4 regions of the Tardiphaga sp. OK245 genome follow, and region 4 is predicted to be linked to each of the others. Evidence: riboswitches for the same ligand, from Rfam matches in the RefSeq annotation. Region 4 holds a riboswitch; each other region holds the start of a gene.
What was found. Region 4 has a riboswitch for cobalamin ahead of metE (5-methyltetrahydropteroyltriglutamate--homocysteine S-methyltransferase). Riboswitches for the same ligand answer to the same signal wherever they lie in the genome.
Positions count from the first base shown of each region.

Region 1: linked by a shared signal. The riboswitch ahead of BLW80_RS11150 (TonB-dependent receptor) and the one ahead of metE (5-methyltetrahydropteroyltriglutamate--homocysteine S-methyltransferase) in region 4 are both predicted to bind cobalamin.
Region 2: linked by a shared signal. The riboswitch ahead of BLW80_RS02565 (TonB-dependent receptor plug domain-containing protein) and the one ahead of metE (5-methyltetrahydropteroyltriglutamate--homocysteine S-methyltransferase) in region 4 are both predicted to bind cobalamin.
Region 3: linked by a shared signal. The riboswitch ahead of BLW80_RS20475 (ribonucleoside-diphosphate reductase subunit alpha) and the one ahead of metE (5-methyltetrahydropteroyltriglutamate--homocysteine S-methyltransferase) in region 4 are both predicted to bind cobalamin.

Region 1 is NZ_FNWZ01000002.1:936,932-941,523, forward strand. It holds gene BLW80_RS11150 (TonB-dependent receptor) at 1-2,012, opposite strand, end outside; cobalamin riboswitch at 2,119-2,308, opposite strand; gene BLW80_RS11155 (alkaline phosphatase D family protein) at 2,454-4,007, shown strand; gene typA (translational GTPase TypA) at 4,240-4,592, shown strand, end outside.
Region 2 is NZ_FNWZ01000001.1:562,544-567,135, reverse strand. It holds gene BLW80_RS02565 (TonB-dependent receptor plug domain-containing protein) at 1-1,111, opposite strand, end outside; cobalamin riboswitch at 1,144-1,347, opposite strand; gene BLW80_RS02560 (alpha/beta fold hydrolase) at 1,394-2,182, opposite strand; gene BLW80_RS02555 (O-acetylhomoserine aminocarboxypropyltransferase) at 2,186-3,481, opposite strand; gene BLW80_RS02550 (hypothetical protein) at 3,619-3,861, shown strand; gene BLW80_RS30165 (hypothetical protein) at 4,081-4,251, shown strand.
Region 3 is NZ_FNWZ01000004.1:391,120-395,711, forward strand. It holds gene BLW80_RS20475 (ribonucleoside-diphosphate reductase subunit alpha) at 1-2,725, opposite strand, end outside; cobalamin riboswitch at 2,845-3,059, opposite strand; gene BLW80_RS20480 (hypothetical protein) at 3,237-3,434, shown strand; gene BLW80_RS20485 (GlxA family transcriptional regulator) at 3,441-4,400, opposite strand; gene BLW80_RS20490 (HD domain-containing protein) at 4,573-4,592, shown strand, end outside.
Region 4 is NZ_FNWZ01000003.1:716,931-721,522, reverse strand. It holds gene surE (5'/3'-nucleotidase SurE) at 1-208, shown strand, start outside; gene BLW80_RS15965 (response regulator) at 236-613, opposite strand; gene BLW80_RS15960 (protein-L-isoaspartate(D-aspartate) O-methyltransferase) at 905-1,555, shown strand; gene BLW80_RS15955 (M23 family metallopeptidase) at 1,663-3,066, shown strand; cobalamin riboswitch at 3,235-3,446, shown strand; gene metE (5-methyltetrahydropteroyltriglutamate--homocysteine S-methyltransferase) at 3,572-4,592, shown strand, end outside.

The DNA of each region.
Region 1 (4,592 bases), on a different contig from region 4:
CAGACGTTGGTGACGTTCTGCGGCACGTTGAACGGCACATTGCCGGCGTAGTTCACAGCGATGCCACCCACGTTCTGGATGAAATCGTCATATTTCGCGCGCACGAACGCGGTGTTGGCGTCGACGCGCCAGCCATAATCGAGCGAGACGCCGATCGAGGCTTCGATGCCACGCGAAGACTGCTGGCCCACCTGCACGACCCGTGTCAGTGTCGGGTCGGTTCGGTCCGGCGTCAGCAGGTTGTTCTTGACGATCTGATAGCCCGCCAGCGTCCACTCGCCACGGCCGCCCCAGAACGACTGCTTGACGCCGATCTCCACCTGTTTGCCGGTGGCCAGATCGAATTTGGCGTTGGCGTTGCTCGCCGTGATTAGGCCGCCCACAGGATCGGCTGCGACCGAATACTGGCCGTAAAAGGCCAGATCCTTGATCGGTGTGTAGACCACACCGGCGCGCCAACTGGTCGAAGAATAGTCCCGGCTGTAGCTGTTGGCGGCATTGCGAACGTCGGTCCGCTCGACGGTCGGTTGGTCCTGGCGAACGCCGGCGATCAAGGACAGTTGCTCGGTGACCGACAACCGGTTCTCGGCGAACACCGCGTACTGGTTGGTCACGCTGGAGAAGTCCGACGTAAGCGGATCGGGACTGAAGTACAGGCCAGGATTGAAATTGATGGCGTCGACCGACGACGATCCACCATAGGGCGAGTTGGTCGAGCGCTTGAAGTCGATGCGGTTGACGTCGAAGCCAGCGACGAATTCGTTGGCCATCCCGAGTACATGGCCCTTGAACGTGGCGTCGAAGCGGTCGCCGATCTGTTGCTGGTCGTGGAAGATTTCCAGATAGGTGCTGCGATCGATCAGGCCGGTGGCCGGATTGAACGCATAATTTTCGAGCTCTTTCCAGTGCCGCTTGCTGTACAGATAGTACAACGTGTTGCGGATCGAGATGCCGTCGGCCACTTGCCACTCGGTCTTCACCTGATTCCAGCTATCCTGCCAGCGGATGGTGCTGTCGCCTACATTGTAGTTCTTGAAGCGCAGCGCCGGATCGAACTGGCCGTTGATCAACGGCGTGCCGAAATAGCGCATCGGCTGGCGATCGCCGTAGTCGGTCGAGATCGTCCAGACCACGTCTTCGGTCTGCTTGACCTGCACGGCAGCATGCAGCGCTATGTTCGAGCTGTTGCCGCGGTCGACCCAGCCGTCCGACATGTTGCCGGTGGCGGTGATGCGATAGGCGACGTCCTTGTTGATCGGGCCGCCGCTGTCCACGGCGATGCGGCGTTCCATGTTGCTGTCGAGCGATATCTCGGCCTGATTGCGCGGAATCCATGATGGCATCTTCGAGATGATGTTGATCGCGCCGCCGACCGCGCCTTCGCCGAACATCACGGAGGCCGGACCGCGCAGCACCTCGATACGCTCGGTGGACCAGGTGTCGAACGGAAAGTTCACGGTGCCCGCGCCGACATAGAGCCGCGTGCCATCGAGCAGTATCTTCACCGAATCCGTGCCGGAGAAGCCGCGGGTGCTGTAGGCGACGCCGCCATTGCCGGGATCTCCGATGGCGGTGATGCCGGTGGCATTCTGCGTGACGGCATCGACGACGTTCTGTTGGCCGCGCTCGGCCATGGTTTCCGCCGAGATGACCTCGACGCTGGCCGGCGTCTGCAGGCGCGTGAGGCCGAGGCGGCTGCCGGTGGATGTAGTGCCTGTGAGGTTGAGCGTCGGCGCTGCGAAGACAGCGCCTGTCGGCGTGGCGACCGGTGCGCCGGTATTGGCGGCGACATTGCGCTGCTGCCGCGAGCGCGCAGCGCGCGATGCATTGCCGTTCGTGGCGCGGCGTGCGCGCTGAGGCGTCGCTGACGGCTGAACAACAACAGGATCGAGCGTCTGGCTCGACTGTGAGGTTTGCGACCAGCTTTCGCTCGGACACAAAAAGCAGGAGAGAGCAACAGAATAAAGAAAGGGAGTATGTCGCTTCAATGCGACGGGAGAAACGGAGGTCATGAACAGGACTCGCGGTTACGTGGCACGTCACCGCAAACCAAGTCGCCCCGCCGCTTTCAAACAGGCAGTGTGACTTCCACCAGGACACCCCGCCCAATGTGCTCGCGTGTGACCACGACTGGCGGCAGGTCTCCTGGCTCGCGGGTCAGTGCCTGTCGCCGCCTTCCCAGGTGAACACCCAGTGGCTCTTGGCGCAGGCTCGCCGCTTACAGTTGCGGGGGCAGCCGCGGAATCGGGGGATCCCCCTCACCGCATTCCCTTTTGATCCCCGAAGGGAACCGTCGCGTTCACGTTAAGGTGAAATTTCCAAATGTGTCAATCAAGCTGCCAGTCATTCGCAGCTTGCTTTGGCGGGTGTTGATATTGCGCATCACTTGTCATCGCAGCGTCAAGCGATCTGCCTAGAGCCACTGGTGCCAGAGCCAGGATCAGGAGTTCGCCATGGCGCTACATATTTCCCGTCGTCGCTTCCTCGCGCACTCAGCCGCAGCAGGCGCAAGCTTCCTGGCGATGCCTTACCTCAGCCGTGCGGCGGATCGTCCGCTCGTGTCGCATGGCGTGCAGTCCGGCGATGTCGGGACGAGCAGCGGCATGATCTGGTCGCGCGCGGATCGGCCGGCGCAGATGATGGTGGAGGTCGCCACTACCGAATCCTTCAGCAATGCGCGCATGTTGCCGGTTATCACGGCGCTGCCCGAGAGCGATTTCACGGCGAAGTTGCTGCTCGATAACCTGCCAGCCGGGCAGGACATCTTCTACCGTGTCAAATTCCGCGATCTCTCGCATACCGACATCGTCGGCGAGCCCGTGATCGGCCGCTTCCGCACCGCGCCGGCGGATCGCCGCGATGTGTCCTTTGTCTGGGGCGGCGATGTCGCAGGCCAAGGCTGGGGCATCAATGCCGAGGATGGCGGCATGGTCACCTATGCCACCATGCGCAAGCACAATCCGGATTTCCTGATCCATTCCGGCGACACGATCTATGCCGACGGCCCGATCCTGCCTGAAACGAAATTGCCGGATGGCACGATCTGGAAGAACACCATCACGGTGCCGGAGAAGGCGAAGGTCGCCGAGACGCTTGATGAATTCCGCGCCGCGCACAAATACAATCTGCTGGACGACAATGTCCGCGCCTTCAATGCGCAGGTGCCGATCTTCGGCCAGTGGGACGATCACGAGGTCACCAACAACTGGTCTTCATCGAAACAGTTACCGGCATCCTACAAGGAGCGCGACATCACGCTGCTGGCGGCGCGCGGTGCGCGTGCCTTTCACGAGATGTATCCGATCTCGGTCAATCCGAACGAGCCTGGCCGCGTCTATCGCACGCTCAATTACGGCCCGCATCTCGATGTCTTCATGCTGGACGAGCGCAGCTATCGCGGGCCCAACGGCCCGAACCTGCAGGAGAGCTATGGTCCCGATGCGTATTTCATCGGTCCGGAGCAGATGGCCTGGCTGAAGCACGCATTGATGGCCTCGAAGGCGACCTGGAAGGTCATCGCCTCGGATATGCCGATCGGCCTCGTCGTCTATGACAACGCTGCCGACAAAACCGGGTCTGAGGCCATCGCACAGGGCGACGGGCCAGTGCGGGGCCGCGAGCTGGAAATCGCCGACATCCTGCGCTTCATCAAATCGGCCGCTATCCGCAACACGGTCTGGCTGACCGCCGACGTGCATTACACGGCGGCGCATTACTACAATCCGGAAAAGGCGCAGTTTCAGGATTTCGAGCCGTTCTGGGAGTTCGTCTCCGGGCCGTTCCACGCCGGAACCTTCGGCCCGGCGGCGCTCGACAATACCTTCGGTCCCGAGGTCCGTTTCGTGAAGGCGCCGGGGCCCGATAAGCAGAATTTGCCCCCGTCGGCCGGCATGCAGTTCTTCGGTCACGTCAAAATCGACGGCCAAAGCGGCCAAATGACCGTTACCTTGCGGGATCGGGCCGATATGGCCCTTTGGGCCACGGTTCTGGACCCGAAATTGGGCTAACCATTTGGCAGATTCGCATTGTTTTTCGGCGATTTCCCCCTATATTGCGCCGCAACGCGTCCGAGTACCCGGCCCCTTCTGGCCGGGTTTGCTTTTGGAGGGATTGCCCCAGCGCGTTTTCAGACGAGGCAGTTATCGAACGCGCTCGAGCGCAAGGCATAAGCCTTTTGTTGTCGAGCATGTCTTGTTGAACCCGCTCAAGGGCACCCAGACCGTAACCAGAAGAAGACCTATGAACCTTCGCAACATTGCTATCATCGCCCACGTTGACCACGGCAAAACCACTCTCGTGGACAAGCTGCTGCAGCAGTCGGGCACGTATCGCGACAATCAGCGCGTCCAGGAACGCGCGATGGATTCGAACGACATCGAAAAAGAGCGCGGCATCACCATTCTCGCCAAGTGCACCTCGGTGCTGTGGGATGAAGTCCAGATCAACATCGTCGACACCCCGGGCCACGCCGACTTCGGCGGCGAAGTCGAACGCATCCTGTCGATGGTCGATGGCGTGATCGTGCTCGTCGACGCCGCTGAAGGCCCGATGCCGCAGACCAAGTTCGTGGTCGGCAAGGCGCTGAAGCTCGG
Region 2 (4,592 bases), on a different contig from region 4:
TGCCCGTGGTGAAAGTCTGTGCCGTTTCGCTCTGGGTCTTGGCACCGTAGATCAGGGAGCCGAAAGCGCCAAGTTTCAGCGTCGCTTGGTATTCTGCGCCGAGACTGTTGCCCCAGTAATCCAAGATCCTTGCGGTCGCGCCCGGCGGCGGCCGCATACTGAGTGGATAGCTGAGTTCGTTGAACGAGCGCTCGGTATGGGTATTCGAGACAGTTATGTTGTGCGTCAACACCCCACCGAACGAGTCGATCCCAACGCGGCCGTAGACGGTTTGCAGCAGGCGGTCAGTGGACGATCCTGTATCTGGATATGTACCGCTGGCCGCATCGTAGGCTGCGCGCGTGAACGAATGGACGATGCCGGATTCCAGCCGGATGCCTTCGCCTGCATCGTAGCCGATGCGCGCCGAGCCGCCGACGCGATCGAAGCTGTCGTTTTCGAGATTCGGAAAACGTGCTTCGAGGGCAGGGATACGATAACCGTAACGCGAGAAACCGTTCGAATGCTGACCGCCACCTGTGAAAGCGTAGGACCACGGACCGTTGGTGCCGGTCAGCGATCCCTGCGTCATGACAGTGCCATAGCTGCCGGCTTCGGTGCGCACGTTAACTTGCGCAGGGCCCGAGCCCTTCTTGGTAATGATATTGATCACGCCGCCCATGGCGTCTGAGCCATAGAGCGCGCTCTGCGGGCCCTTCAGGACTTCGATGCGCTCCATCGCCGAAGGCGTGAACATGGCGAATTCGAAGTCGCCCGATGCGGCGGTGGGATCGTTGACGCGGATGCCGTCGATCATCACCAGCGTCTGGCCGGTGTTGCCGCCGCGCAAGCGCACATTCGCGGTGCCGCCAGGGCCGCCGTTTTCACTGATGTCGAGACCTGGCACAGTGCGCAGCGCATCGACCAGCGAGCCGGGATTGCTGGTCGCAATGGTCTCGCCCGACACGACGCTGATCGAACTGCCAGTGCGATTGAGCTGTTCGGGTGCTCTGTCCGCCGTCACCACGATTTCGGAGAGCTGCTCGGCACTGGACTGCGCATGCGCAGCACTATGAGAGCAGGACAGAACAACAACGGCCGCAGTGCCTGCGGCCAAATTCCGGATAGTCATATAACCCCTTCCGTCGACCCACCGTCGAACGAGTGTGAAACTCGTTACCGGCCGGTCTCCTGGCTCGCGGTGGTCTCCCGGTCCGCCTTCCCGAATCTGCGATGCAAATTCAGTGGCTTTGTGGACCTGGAATGGCCGCTTACAGTTGCGGGGGCAGCCGCGGCATAGGGGACATTTCCCCGCACCGCATTCCCGTTTCACCTCCTTGCGGAGGCACCGATAACACCGGACAGGAAGCACAGCGCGCCGCGCGGTGCAACAGTCATCGAAGACTTCTAGACTCTATTGCTCGTGCTGTAGCGCGGCGAGCACGTCGTCGGGACGTTCGACCATCATCATGTGGCCCGTACCCGGCAGAATCACCGTGCGGGCGTTTTTCAATGCGGCGGCCAGGGTCTTGCCGGCCTTGGCAGGAGTCATCATGTCCCGTTCGCCGAGGATGAGCGTGACCGGGATTTCAAGCTGGCCCGCAGCGGTCAGCGCATTCTGGTATGTATTGCAGGCGTTGAGATCGGCGAACAACACGCCCGGCTTTGTGGCTTCGAGCACGCGCTGTGCACCGCTATGCATCCACAACCCCGGCGCGAGGCTGCCGCCGAGTTCGGCGCGAAAGCCGAGCCCCCAGATCGACACCATGTCGATGGCGGAATGCTGATTGGCTTCGGCGTCCTTGAGCAGATCCGGGCCGACGGTCATCGTTCCTGCCGTGCCCATCAGATCGAGGCGCGTGACTTTACCGGGATGCCGCGCTGCAGCCTCCAGCGCGATCAGCGAGCCCATGGAATGGCCGATCAGTCGCGCAGTCTTTGCGCCTGCAGCCTCGATCAATGCTGCGGTCCAGTCTGCGAGATCGGCGATGGTCGTGAGCGCTTCACCCTTTGAGCGACCATGGCCGGGCAGATCCGGCGCCAGCACGGCGAAGCCATGATGCGCGAACCAGCGCGTATGCAGCGCCCAGGTCGAGTGATCGAAGCCGGCGCCGTGGATCATCACGACCACCGGCAGGGAAGGATCGAACGTGCGGCCGCCATTCGCGATATAGGTCTCGTGACCGTTGACGGTGAGTTGCATCGCTCAGCCCTTCTGCGAGATGCGCAGCGCCTGCGCGAGGTCATCGATGATGTCATCGGCGGCTTCGATGCCGATGGAAAGACGGATCAGCTCCTCGCCGATACCGGCGGCCTTGAGTTGCTCGGCGTCCATCTGCTGATGCGTGGTGCTTCCGGGATGAATGACCAGTGTTTTGGCGTCGCCGACATTGGCGAGATGGCTGGTGAGTTTTAGCGCTTCGATGAATTTGCGGCCGGCATTGCGGCCGCCCTTGATACCAAACGAGACGATGGAGCCGGCGCCGCGCGGCAGCAAGCGTTTTGCGAGTTCGTAATCCGGATGGCTCTCCAGCGACGGATGCAGCACCCAGTCGACGGCCTTGTTGGCCGTGAGCGCTGCGAGCACCGCATGTGTATTGGCCATATGGCGCTCCATGCGAATGCCCAGTGTCTCGACGCCTTGCAGAAGCTGGAACGCATTGGTCGGCGAGAGACAGGCGCCGAAATCGCGCAATCCTTCCGTGCGGGCGCGCATGATGAAGGCGGCAGTGCCGAATTGCTCGTCGAAAACGATGCCGTGATAGCCGGCATAGGGTTCGGTGAGTTGCGGGAATTTGCCGGAGGCGTGCCAGTCGAAGCGGCCGCCATCGACGATCACGCCGCCGATAGCGATGCCGTGGCCGCCGATCCATTTGGTGGCGGAGTTCATCACGATGTCGGCGCCGAGCTCGATCGGCCGCGACAGGAATGGCGTCGCGAAAGTATTGTCGATCAGCAGCGGAATCTTTGCGGCATGGGCGATGTCGGCGACGGCGGGAATGTCGAGCACTTCGAGGCCGGGATTGCCGATGGTTTCGCCGATCACCAGTTTGGTGTTCGGCTTGATCGCCGCCTTGAAGGCGTCGAGATCGCGCGGCTTGACGAAACTCGTGGTGATACCGAAGCGCGGCAGCGTGTGGGCCAGCAAGTTGATGGTGCCGCCATAGAGCGAGGACGACGCCACGATGTGATCGCCGGCATTGAGCAGTGTGGCGATGGCGAGATGCAGCGCTGCCATGCCTGATGCGGTGCACACGGCGCCGACCCCGTTCTCGAGTGCGGCGAGGCGCTCTTCCAGCACCGCCGTCGTCGGATTTGAAATGCGCGTATAGATGTGGCCGGCACGTTCGAGATTGAACAGCGCAGCAGCGTGATCCGAATCCTGAAACACGTAGGACGTGGTCTGGTAGATCGGCACGGCGCGCGCGCCGGTGATTGCGTCCGGATGCTGGCCGGCATGCAGACTCAGCGTTTCAAAAGCAGGCGGTTTGGGTGCTGGCATGGTGATTTCATCCCTGGACGCATTTTGCGCCATCTATGGCACGAATCGGATGCGAGTGTGAGTCGGCGATATTTCAACTGATGGAACGAAATGCGGAGCGGCGACTTATACGAGGTCGATCACGCGGGAGAGTTATCATGAAGAAATTGCTGCTGTGCACTGCGGTTGCCGGTCTCGCGTTTTCATCGGTTGCGGCCGAGGCGAAAGGCTGTATCAAAGGCGCGATCATTGGCGGAATCGCCGGCCACTATGCAGGACATGGCAAGGTCGGCGTCGTTGCGGGGTGCGTGATCGGACGCCACGAGGCCAACAAGGCCGATGCGGAACGGCCGCAGAAGGCGCAGCATCCACAGCCGCCGAACGAGAATGGTCGCATCTAGATCGGCGTTGGTCTCAACGCTGGACGATGTTGCTAAAATTTGATGGACTAGACCGGTTCAGTAGAGCCTCACCCTCATCAGGTTGGGGTTCTTTTCGTCTCTGTACGATACCGGACGAGATTGGGCGTAGACGTGGTGCTGCATCGGGATGTGTTTTGGCTCGGCAAGCAATGGGCCGTGACTGGCTATGGAATTCAGGCTGTCAGCCAGAAGCACAATATGAAGTTCGATATCGAGGTGTCGCAGATCTGGAACGAGGATCTGGATGCGTTGATGCGCGATGAGCCGTGGTTCGATGCGCAGGATTTTGCACAGGCCGTGGATCGCGCGAGGCAGCGTGCGATGGAATCACCGCTGACGTTCAAGCCACCGCTGAGTGATGAACGATAGCGGCAGCGCATCATTGCAGGATTCAAATTTCAAACAGCCACTGTCCTGAAAACATGCGTTCGCATTCTCGCGGCGCTTGCGCGTCCGAGCTATGAGCATTCCCACCTCGCCCCCTATGAGAGGGCGTGCGGAACGCCGGGTGCCCGTTGCACCCTTGGGCCTGATGCGAATGCGGTCTTCCGCAAGTTAGTGCATCAGGACTTTCGGAAGGCGCGGGGCAAAGATAGTGCCCGGCGTTCCGCATACGGTGTTTTTTCGGCTTGTCTGCGCTTCGCCGTGGCGATCGATCCGTTGCCACTATTAGTGTCCACGAAGGGACAGGGGGCCTCAGACAGTTGGCC
Region 3 (4,592 bases), on a different contig from region 4:
AGGTCGTCTTCAATCCCAGCGTCCAGGCCAGGCGATAGAGCTGGTCGAGCTTCTTGCCTGAGGGATTGGCGATATAGAGATTGAGCGACTGCGCCTGATCGATCCATTTCTGCCGGCGCGAGGCCGCCTCGATCAGCCACGCGCTGTCGATCTCGAACGAGGTCGCATACAGCGCCTTGAGATCGTCAGGTACGCGGTCGATCGATCCGACGCTGCCATCGAAATATTTGAGGTCGGAGACCATCACCTCGTCCCACAGGCCCCTCTTTTTCAGATCGCGCACAAGGAAGGCGTTCACCACCGTGAAATCGCCTGACATGTTCGATTTGACATAGAGGTTCTGATAGGCCGGCTCGATCGACTGCGCGACGCCGCAAATATTGGAGATCGTCGCTGTCGGCGCAATCGCCATCACGTTGGAATTGCGCATGCCGGTGGACTTCACGCGGTCACGCAGGCCGTTCCAGTCGAGCGTGGTCGAGCGATCCATCTGCACGCCGCCGCGTGCCTCCGCAAGTATCTCGATGGAGTCGATCGGCAGGATGCCGCGGCTCCACAGCGATCCCTCAAAGGACGGATAGCGGCCGCGCTCGGCGGCGAGATCCACCGATGCCGAGATGGAATGGAAGGCAATCGCTTCCATGCTGGTGTCGGCAAACGCCACGGCCGCATTCGACGCCATCGCGATACCCTGCACCTGCAGTGCATCCTGAAAGCCCATCAGACCCAGACCCACCGGACGATGCTTGAGGTTCGAGCGGCGCGCTTCCGGGATGGTGTAGAAATTGATGTCGATGACATTGTCGAGCATCCGCATCGCCGTGGTCACGGTGCGCTTGAGCTGCGCGTGGTCGAGACCATCCTTGCCGATATGATTGAGCAGGTTGACCGATCCGAGATTGCAGACGGCGACTTCGTCGTCCGACGTATTCAGCGTGATTTCCGTGCAGAGATTCGACGAGTGGATGACGCCGGCATGCTGCTGCGGCGAGCGCAGGTTGCAGGGATCCTTGAAGGTGATCCAGGGATGGCCGGTCTCGAACACCATGGTCAGCATGCGGCGCCACAAGTCAGTTGCGCGCACTTTCTTGAACACGCGGATCTCGCCGCGCGCAGCCTTCTCCTCATAGGCCGCGTAGCGTTCGGCAAACGGCTTGCCATAGAGGTCGTGCAACTCGGGCGTCTCGTCCGGCGAGAACAGCGTCCATTCGCCATCGGCCTCGACGCGCTGCATGAACAGATCCGGCACCCAGTTGGCGGTGTTCATATCGTGCGTGCGGCGGCGATCGTCGCCGGTGTTCTTGCGGAGATCGAGAAACTCCTCGATGTCGATGTGCCAGGTTTCCAAGTAAGCGCAGACCGCGCCCTTGCGCTTGCCGCCCTGGTTGACGGCGATGGCCGTATCGTTGGCAACCTTCAGGAACGGCACAACGCCCTGGCTCTCGCCATTGGTGCCCTTGATATGCGCGCCGAGACCGCGCACGCGAGTCCAGTCATTGCCGAGACCACCGGAATATTTCGCCAGCAGTGCGTTGTCCTTCACCGACTTGAAGATGCCGTCGAGATCGTCGGCCACCGTCGTGAGGAAGCAGGACGACAGCTGCGGCCGCAGCGTGCCGGAATTGAACAGCGTCGGCGTCGAGGCCATGAAGTCGAACGACGACAGCAGGTTGTAGAATTCGATGGCGCGGGCTTCGCGGTCGATCTCGCGCAGCGCGAGGCCCATGGCAACGCGCATGAAGAAGGCCTGCGGCAGTTCGATGCGATTGCCCTGCACATGCAGGAAGTAGCGGTCATAGAGCGTTTGCAGGCCCAGGAACTGGAACTGAAGGTCCCCTTCCGGCTTCAGCGCGGCAGCGATTCGCTTCAGGTCGAAGCGCGCGAGTTCGGGATCGAGCAGCTCGGCCGCAATGCCGGTCTTGATATAAGCGCCGAAATATTCGGCGTAGCGCGTGGTCATGTCGGCCTGCGACGCGTGGGTCGGGCTGCCATGAACGAAGGAAAGGACTTCCGTGCGCAGTTTGTCGAGCAGCAGGCGGGCGCTGACAAAGGTGTAGTCCGGCTCCTGCTCCACCAGCGTGCGCGCGGCCATGATGCCGGCCAGTGCCAGCTCATCCAGCGTGATGCCGTCATAGAGATTGCGTCGGGTTTCCTCGAGCACCGGGGCGGCATCGACGCCGTCAAGGCCGGCGCAGGCCTCGTTGACGATCAGCGCGAGACGCGCCGAATCGAGCGGGGCGCGGGTGCCGTTGGCGAGCGTGACATGCAGCACCGGTGCGGTGGAGACGAGCGCCGGCTTCGCCGCCAGTTCCTCCGCGCGGGTGCGAGCGCGCTCCTCGCGGTACAGCACATAGGCGCGCGCCACCTTGTGGTGCTCGCTGCGCATCAGCGCCAGCTCGACCTGATCCTGGACGTCCTCGATATGGAAGGTGCGGCCTTCACCGACGCGGCGAGTCAGCGCCGCCACGACTTCGCCGGTCAGCTGTTCCACCGCCTCATGGACGCGGCGCGAGGCCGCTGCCGTGTGGCCCTCGACGGCCAGAAAGGCCTTGGTCATGGCCACGGAAATCTTGCTGCCGTCGAAGGGAGATACGGTGCCGTTGCGCCGGATGATCTGCATCGAGGGTTCGCGCGCAGGCGCAGCGAGCGTTTCCGGCGACAGTTGAATCAGCGGCGCATGAGCCGCATCGCGTCCGTTGGACAAAGCGGAAGAGGAAGTAGGCATCGGCAAGACCCCGTGTGATGCATCAAGCAATGGGGGCTGGGGCCGAAAGGACGCTGCAAAATACACGGCGGAGATCCGCCGGCATTGCCTGCAAGCGACCGCTGGGACACCCCGCCCATGGACGTTCTGGTGTCGCGGCAGGTCTCCTGGCTCGCAGGTCAATGTCTGTTTCAGCCTTCCCGATGCTTGCGCATCAGTGACTTCAATCGAAACAGACTCACTGCTTACAGTTGCGGGGGCAGCGCCGGAATATGACGCAAAACAGCGTCTTTACCGGCTTCCCTCTTAGCCACCAAGTCTTGCGACCAGGCGGACCGTGACATCTACATTTGGTGTGACCCGCGGTGAAGTGTCAAGCGAGCATTGGCGCCGAACGCAACAAATTCGGTAGGGCTGTTGGTTCAGTGGACAACCGCTTGTGTGGCGGAAACCGCGGGATCGTTGGCGGTTTCTGCACGATGCGATTCGTTGTCCGAAAGGACCGTGAGGCGCAGAAGAGCCACATCAATCGATGGAGGATGCCGTGCGGAACCTGGCAACGAGCACTGAGAGAACCGAGTTCAACGCTTTCGTGGAGCACGCAGGCGCGCTCACGGCGTTCGAGACACCGGAGCAGATCGCCCGGCGCCGACTCGACGAGATGCTGAACGAAGCGCTGATGGACAGCTTTCCTGCGAGCGATCCGATTTCTTCGCTGCAACTCGCCTGAGCAGAATCAGACCGCGCGAAAGCTGGCCCGATACTGGCTGGGTGTCAGACCCAGCCGCCGCACGAAGACCTGACGCATATGTTCGGCGGTGGTGAAACCGGATTCATAAGCCACTACCTTCAGCGGCAGATCGCTGCCTTCGAGGCGGTTGCGTGCCGTGTCGATCCGGGCGCCCTCCACAAAATCTGCCGGCGTCATTTTGGTCTCGAGCTTGAACACCCGCGCGAAGGTGCGCGCGCTCATGCCCGCCACATCGGCCAGTTCATCCACGCTGTGTGCGTCACGCAGATGCGCCATCACATGGGCATGGACTCGCGCGATCGGCGAGTCCGGCTCGGCCGGCGGTACCAGATACGGACTGAATTGCGACTGGCCACCCTGGCGCTGCGCCACCACGACCAGACGCTTGGCCACAGCCAACGCAACGTCCGCGCCATGATCTTCCTGGACCAGTGCGAGACCGAGATCGATCCCTGCGGTGACGCCGGCCGACGTCACCAGCGCGCCGTCACGACTATAGATGCGATCGAACTCCACATGCGCTTTGGGGAAACGCACCGCCAATAGCGGCGCATTCTGCCAGTGCGTCGTCACCGTCTTTCCGTCGAGCAGGCCTGCATGGCCGAGCGCGAATGCCCCGGTGCACACCGAACCATAACGCCCCGCCTGGAGCGCCGCATTGGCCAGCCACTCTGTAAGCTGCGGGTCGGCCTCGGCCGTCGGCAGCCCAGGCCCGCCGGCCACCAGCACCAGATCCCAGGGCTTGTTCGCATTACTGAACGCCAGATCGGCGGATATCCGCAAACCGTTCGATGCACGCTGCGGCGCGCAGTCTGCAGCGACAAGTGTGATGTCGTAGCCGTCGCCCGGCGCAACGAAGCCATTGGCTTCCATGAACACATCGAGCGGACCGGCCACATCCAGCGACTGGACGCCGGGGAATATCGCGAGGGCAACGCTCTTCATGGTGAGGCTTCATTCCAACGGCGAGGACGGGCCCAAGTCATTCTGAATAGATAGTCGTCTTGCGGCAGGAAATCACGGGCGAATGGCAGCTTTGCAGGGTGCGGCGCGATTGCGAGGACACAGCCCCCGGACGACAACGGATGCATCATAGCGACAGTGCAAGGAGCATCCCATGAGCAAGACCATCGCCGG
Region 4 (4,592 bases):
TCAGGGCTTTTTGCGCGTCGATGAGCGGCGCGATGGCCGCAACAATCCGTATTTCTGGATCGGTTTCGAGCGCATCGTCGCCGCGGAAGCCCCGCTGGAGGGCACCGATCTCGCAGCCCTTGCTGCGCGCTATGTATCCGTCACGCCGCTGCGTCTCGATCGCACGGACGATGTATTCTCCGAAGCGCTGACGAAGGCGCTGGGCTGAGGTTTCGAGATAGGCGAGGGTGCTCGCCTAGACCGCGACGCCCTTGAGCGTCGTGGACAGCACCTGTGCCAGCGTTTCCATCTGGAACGGCTTCTGCAGCGTGGGGCGGTCACGAAATTCTTCCGGCAGGCCTTGCGCGCCGTAGCCAGTCGCGAAGATGAACGGGCGGTTGCGCGATGCGATCACTTCGGCGACCGGCGAAATCACCTTGCCGTTGACGTTGACGTCGAGGATCGCGATGTCGAACTTCGCAGACCCAGCCAGCCTGATCGCCTCGTTGATGTCGCCGGCTTCCGCGGCCACGCTGTAGCCGAGTTCCTCAAGCATATCGGCGACCATCATGCGGATCATGACCTCGTCTTCGACCAGGAAGACGGAGCCGCCCGGCGGGTTCGTTGCAGTCATGGCCGGTTTCCTTGCCCCAATCCTCTGAACAAAATCGCAAATTCCCGGGTTGAACGCAATCTCGACGCATTGCCATTTTCGTGACCCAAAGACGCAGTCGCGTGTTCGGTACCAGATAGAGCAAGATCAGGATTTCAGCGCCCCGCCCATAACAGGCTGGTATGTTGCTGGTTCCGCGCGCGGAACAATAAAAGTTGTCGTAAGGCTATCCCGGTTCCGATCGCAGAAATACATCAATCTATCTTTGCTAGATCGAGAGTGTTTCTAACCTGTGCTGCGTGAGGCATTTCCATGATTACCGTCGGACAGCCGCCCGAACAGATGACCTTTCAGCTTGGTCTACGGCGCCGTGGGATCAGCGATCGGCTGGTGCTGCGCGCAATGGAGGATATTCCGCGTGATCGCTTCGTCGAGCCGAACGATCGCGCCCACGCCTGGCGGGATACGGCCTTGGCGATTGCCTGCGGTCAGACCATCAGCCAGCCCTTCGTGGTGGCCTATATGACCGAACAGCTGCAATTGAATGCTGGTCACCGTGTGCTCGAGGTCGGCACGGGATCGGGCTACCAGGCCGCGATCCTGTCAAAACTTGTCCGCGACGTGCTCAGCATCGAGCGCTATCGCACGCTGGCCGACGCCGCCCGGACCCGTTTGGAGGCACTCGGTCTCCACAATATCGAGGTCATGCTCGGCGATGGCCTCAATCCGGCTGCCAATTTGGGATCGTTTGACCGGATCGTCGTGACCGCCGCCATGGAGGAGGTGCCAGTGGCGCTGACCGATCGGCTTGAGGAGGGGGGTATTCTGCTTGCGCCGGTTGGTCCTCACAATGGCGTCCAGACCCTGGTCCGGATCCGCAAAACCGGGGATGGATTGGAGCGAAAGGAGCTCGTGGATGTACGTTTCGTGCCTGCACTTCCAGGCATCGCGCGCGAACTCTGAAAAAAGTTCGTGAACGGCTGTCACGTGTTGGTCGCAAGGTTAAAGGCTTGGTAACGGAGACGGTGTTTACTCAATTCAGTTGTTTGTTGCGTATGAGTGAGTAACCAATGTCCAGCGTTGTCGAGTTGCTTTACTCGCGCCGCGCTCCGCAGGTCGCGGTGCTGGCGCTGATGTCTATCGGTTTTGCCGGCTGCAGCGCCGACATGCAGACACGGCTATCTCAGAATCCAAATTTTGACTCAGGTCAGTCCCGTGGCTTTGGCTGGCAAGGTGAAACCACCGGCTCGGTACCGCAGCGCGCACCGCGCGCGCCGGTCGAGCGCCAGGAGCTGCCGCAATATCAGCGCCCGGCCTATAATCCGCAGCCGCAGTATCAATCCCAGCCTTTGCCGCCGCCGATCTCGGCGCCGCAGTCCTATCCGACAGCCCGTCCGGTTGCATCGGCTGCTCCCGTCAGCGGGGGCGGCAACGGTATGTATACGCCGCCGCCCGCACGTGCGCCGATCGAAACCACCGGCTCCACGGCACCGCGCTCGGTTGCAGCGACCAACGGCCTTGCCCGTGATGGCGGCACCTCGATCATCGTCGGCACCAGCGACACGCTCGACGGTCTGGCGAAGCGCTACAACGTCTCGTCGGCCGCGATCCTGCAGGCCAATGGCTACAAGGGTCCGCGCGCGCTGTCGCCCGGCCAGTCGCTGATCATTCCGCGCCAGGGCGCCGCGGCAACTCCGGCCGTTGCTGCTGCTCCGAGCAAACCTGCCGTCGGCGCGTCGACCACGCATTTCGTCAATCGCGGCGATACGCTGATGAGCATCTCGCGCCGGAACAACGTGCCGGTGGCCGAACTCGCGCGCGCCAATGGTCTGGCGCCGACTGCCCAGTTGAAGCTCGGCTCCAAGATCACGGTACCCGGCGCGCGTACGGCCAATGCAGCTCCTGCAGCCGCGCCGCTCGCTGCGCCCGTCGCAGCCGTGACGGCTGCTCCGGCTGGCGCGGTCACGTCCGCTGCCGTGGCCCGTGTTGCTTCTGCCGAACCCGCACAGAAGGCCCGTCTCGCAAGTGCCACGACGACGCCTGAAGAAACCACGCCGGAATCGCCGACTAAAGCCGCTGACGCAACCGGCGCTTTGCCGACGTTCCGTTGGCCGGTGCGCGGCCGCGTGGTCACAGGCTATGGCGCCAAGACCAATGGCAAGTCCAACGACGGCATCAACGTCGCCGTGCCGGAAGGCACGCCGATCAAGGCTGCCGAAGATGGCGTCGTTGCCTATTCCGGCAACGAGCTGAAGGGTTACGGCAATCTGGTCCTCGTTCGTCACTCCAACGGCTACGTCACCGCATATGCCCATGCGAGTGAGCTGATGGTGAAGCGTGGCGAGACCATCAAGCGCGGTCAGGTGATCGGCAAGTCCGGCCAGTCCGGTGAGGTTACTTCGCCGCAGCTTCACTTCGAGATCCGCAAGGGCTCGTCGCCGGTCGATCCGCTGCAGTTCCTCAACGGGGCGTAAGCGCAATCCACGAAGTGTAGTTCGCATTTAAGCAAGCCCGGCCTCGTGCCGGGCTTGATGCGTTTGATCCCGGGGCTGCGGCCCACTCCAGCTCCGGAGTCTTCAGCGCGCTGCTGCGAGTGGGCAGCTTGCGCGCGCAAGCTCGGTTGACTGCCGCGCGATGTTGCCCATATGTGGACATGTCGTGGTTCTTCGGGAAGGTTTGCCCGAAGCTAAGAGGGAAGCCGGTGAGGCGTTAAGCCAAGGCCGGAGCTGCCCCCGCAACTGTAAGCGGTGAGCCGCTGTCCATTAAAGTCACTGAGACCTGCAAAGGTTTTGGGAAGGCCGGACAGCAGCATTGACCCGCGAGCCAGGAGACCTGCCTCGACAACATAAACGTCCTCGGGCGGGGTGTCCCGGTGGTGCGGTTGCGATTCCGCGACTGCCGTCGTGGAATCCAGACGTGTCACTTTGGCCTTTTGCCCCCAATCATTGGGGTTAAGCCATGTCTACTGTGTCAAAGTCTATCACTTCCAAATCTACTTCCTCACTGCGTGTTGCTACATTGGGTACGCCACGGATCGGTCCGCGGCGTGAACTCAAGATGGCGCTGGAAAGCTATTGGTCCGGTGCAATCGACGAGAACGCGCTGATCGATGTCGGCGTCGGGCTGCGTGCCGCAAATTGGGCGCGTCAGAAGTCGCTCGGGATCACGGTCATGCCGTCGAACGACTTCTCCTTCTACGATCAGGTGCTCGATACCAGCGTCATGGTCGGTGCCATTCCTGAGGTCTATGGTTGGAAGGGCGGAGACGTTTCCTTCGCAACCTACTTTGCCATGGCACGTGGATCACAAGGCGATGCGCATGACGAGGCCTGTACGCATGGGTCTCACGCGCATGATACGTCGCAAGGCGTACCAGCGCAGGAGATGACCAAGTGGTTTGATACTAACTACCATTTCATGGTCCCGGAGCTGACGCCGGATCAGACGTTCAGTCTCGCATCGCGCAAGCCGATCAAGGAGTACGAAGAGGCGAGATCGCTGGGCTATCAGACACGACCTGTGCTGGTTGGGCCTGTAACCTATCTGAAGCTGGCCAAGAGTGCGGATGCGTCATTCGATCCGGTGACGCTGCTCGACAGATTGCTGCCCGTCTATGTTGATGTGCTTGGGGAATTGGCCGACAGCGGCGCCGAGTGGGTGCAACTGGATGAGCCGTGTCTGGTGCTCGATCTCGACGCATCCGCTCGGCAGGCACTGCAGAAGACCTATGCGGCTTTTGCCGAAGCGGTTCCGCAACTCAGGATCATGCTGAACACCTATTTTGGTGAGCTGGGCGACAACCTCGATCTGGCCCTGTCGCTTCCCGTCGCCGGGCTTCATCTCGATCTGGTCCGCGCGCAGGACCAGTTCGATGAAGTCGCTGCGAAGGCGCGGAAGGACATGATCCTCTCGCTCGGCGTGATCGATGGACGTAATATATGGCGGTCCGATCTGTCCAGTCTGCTCGATGGGTTGGAACCCATGGTCGATCTGCTGGGGC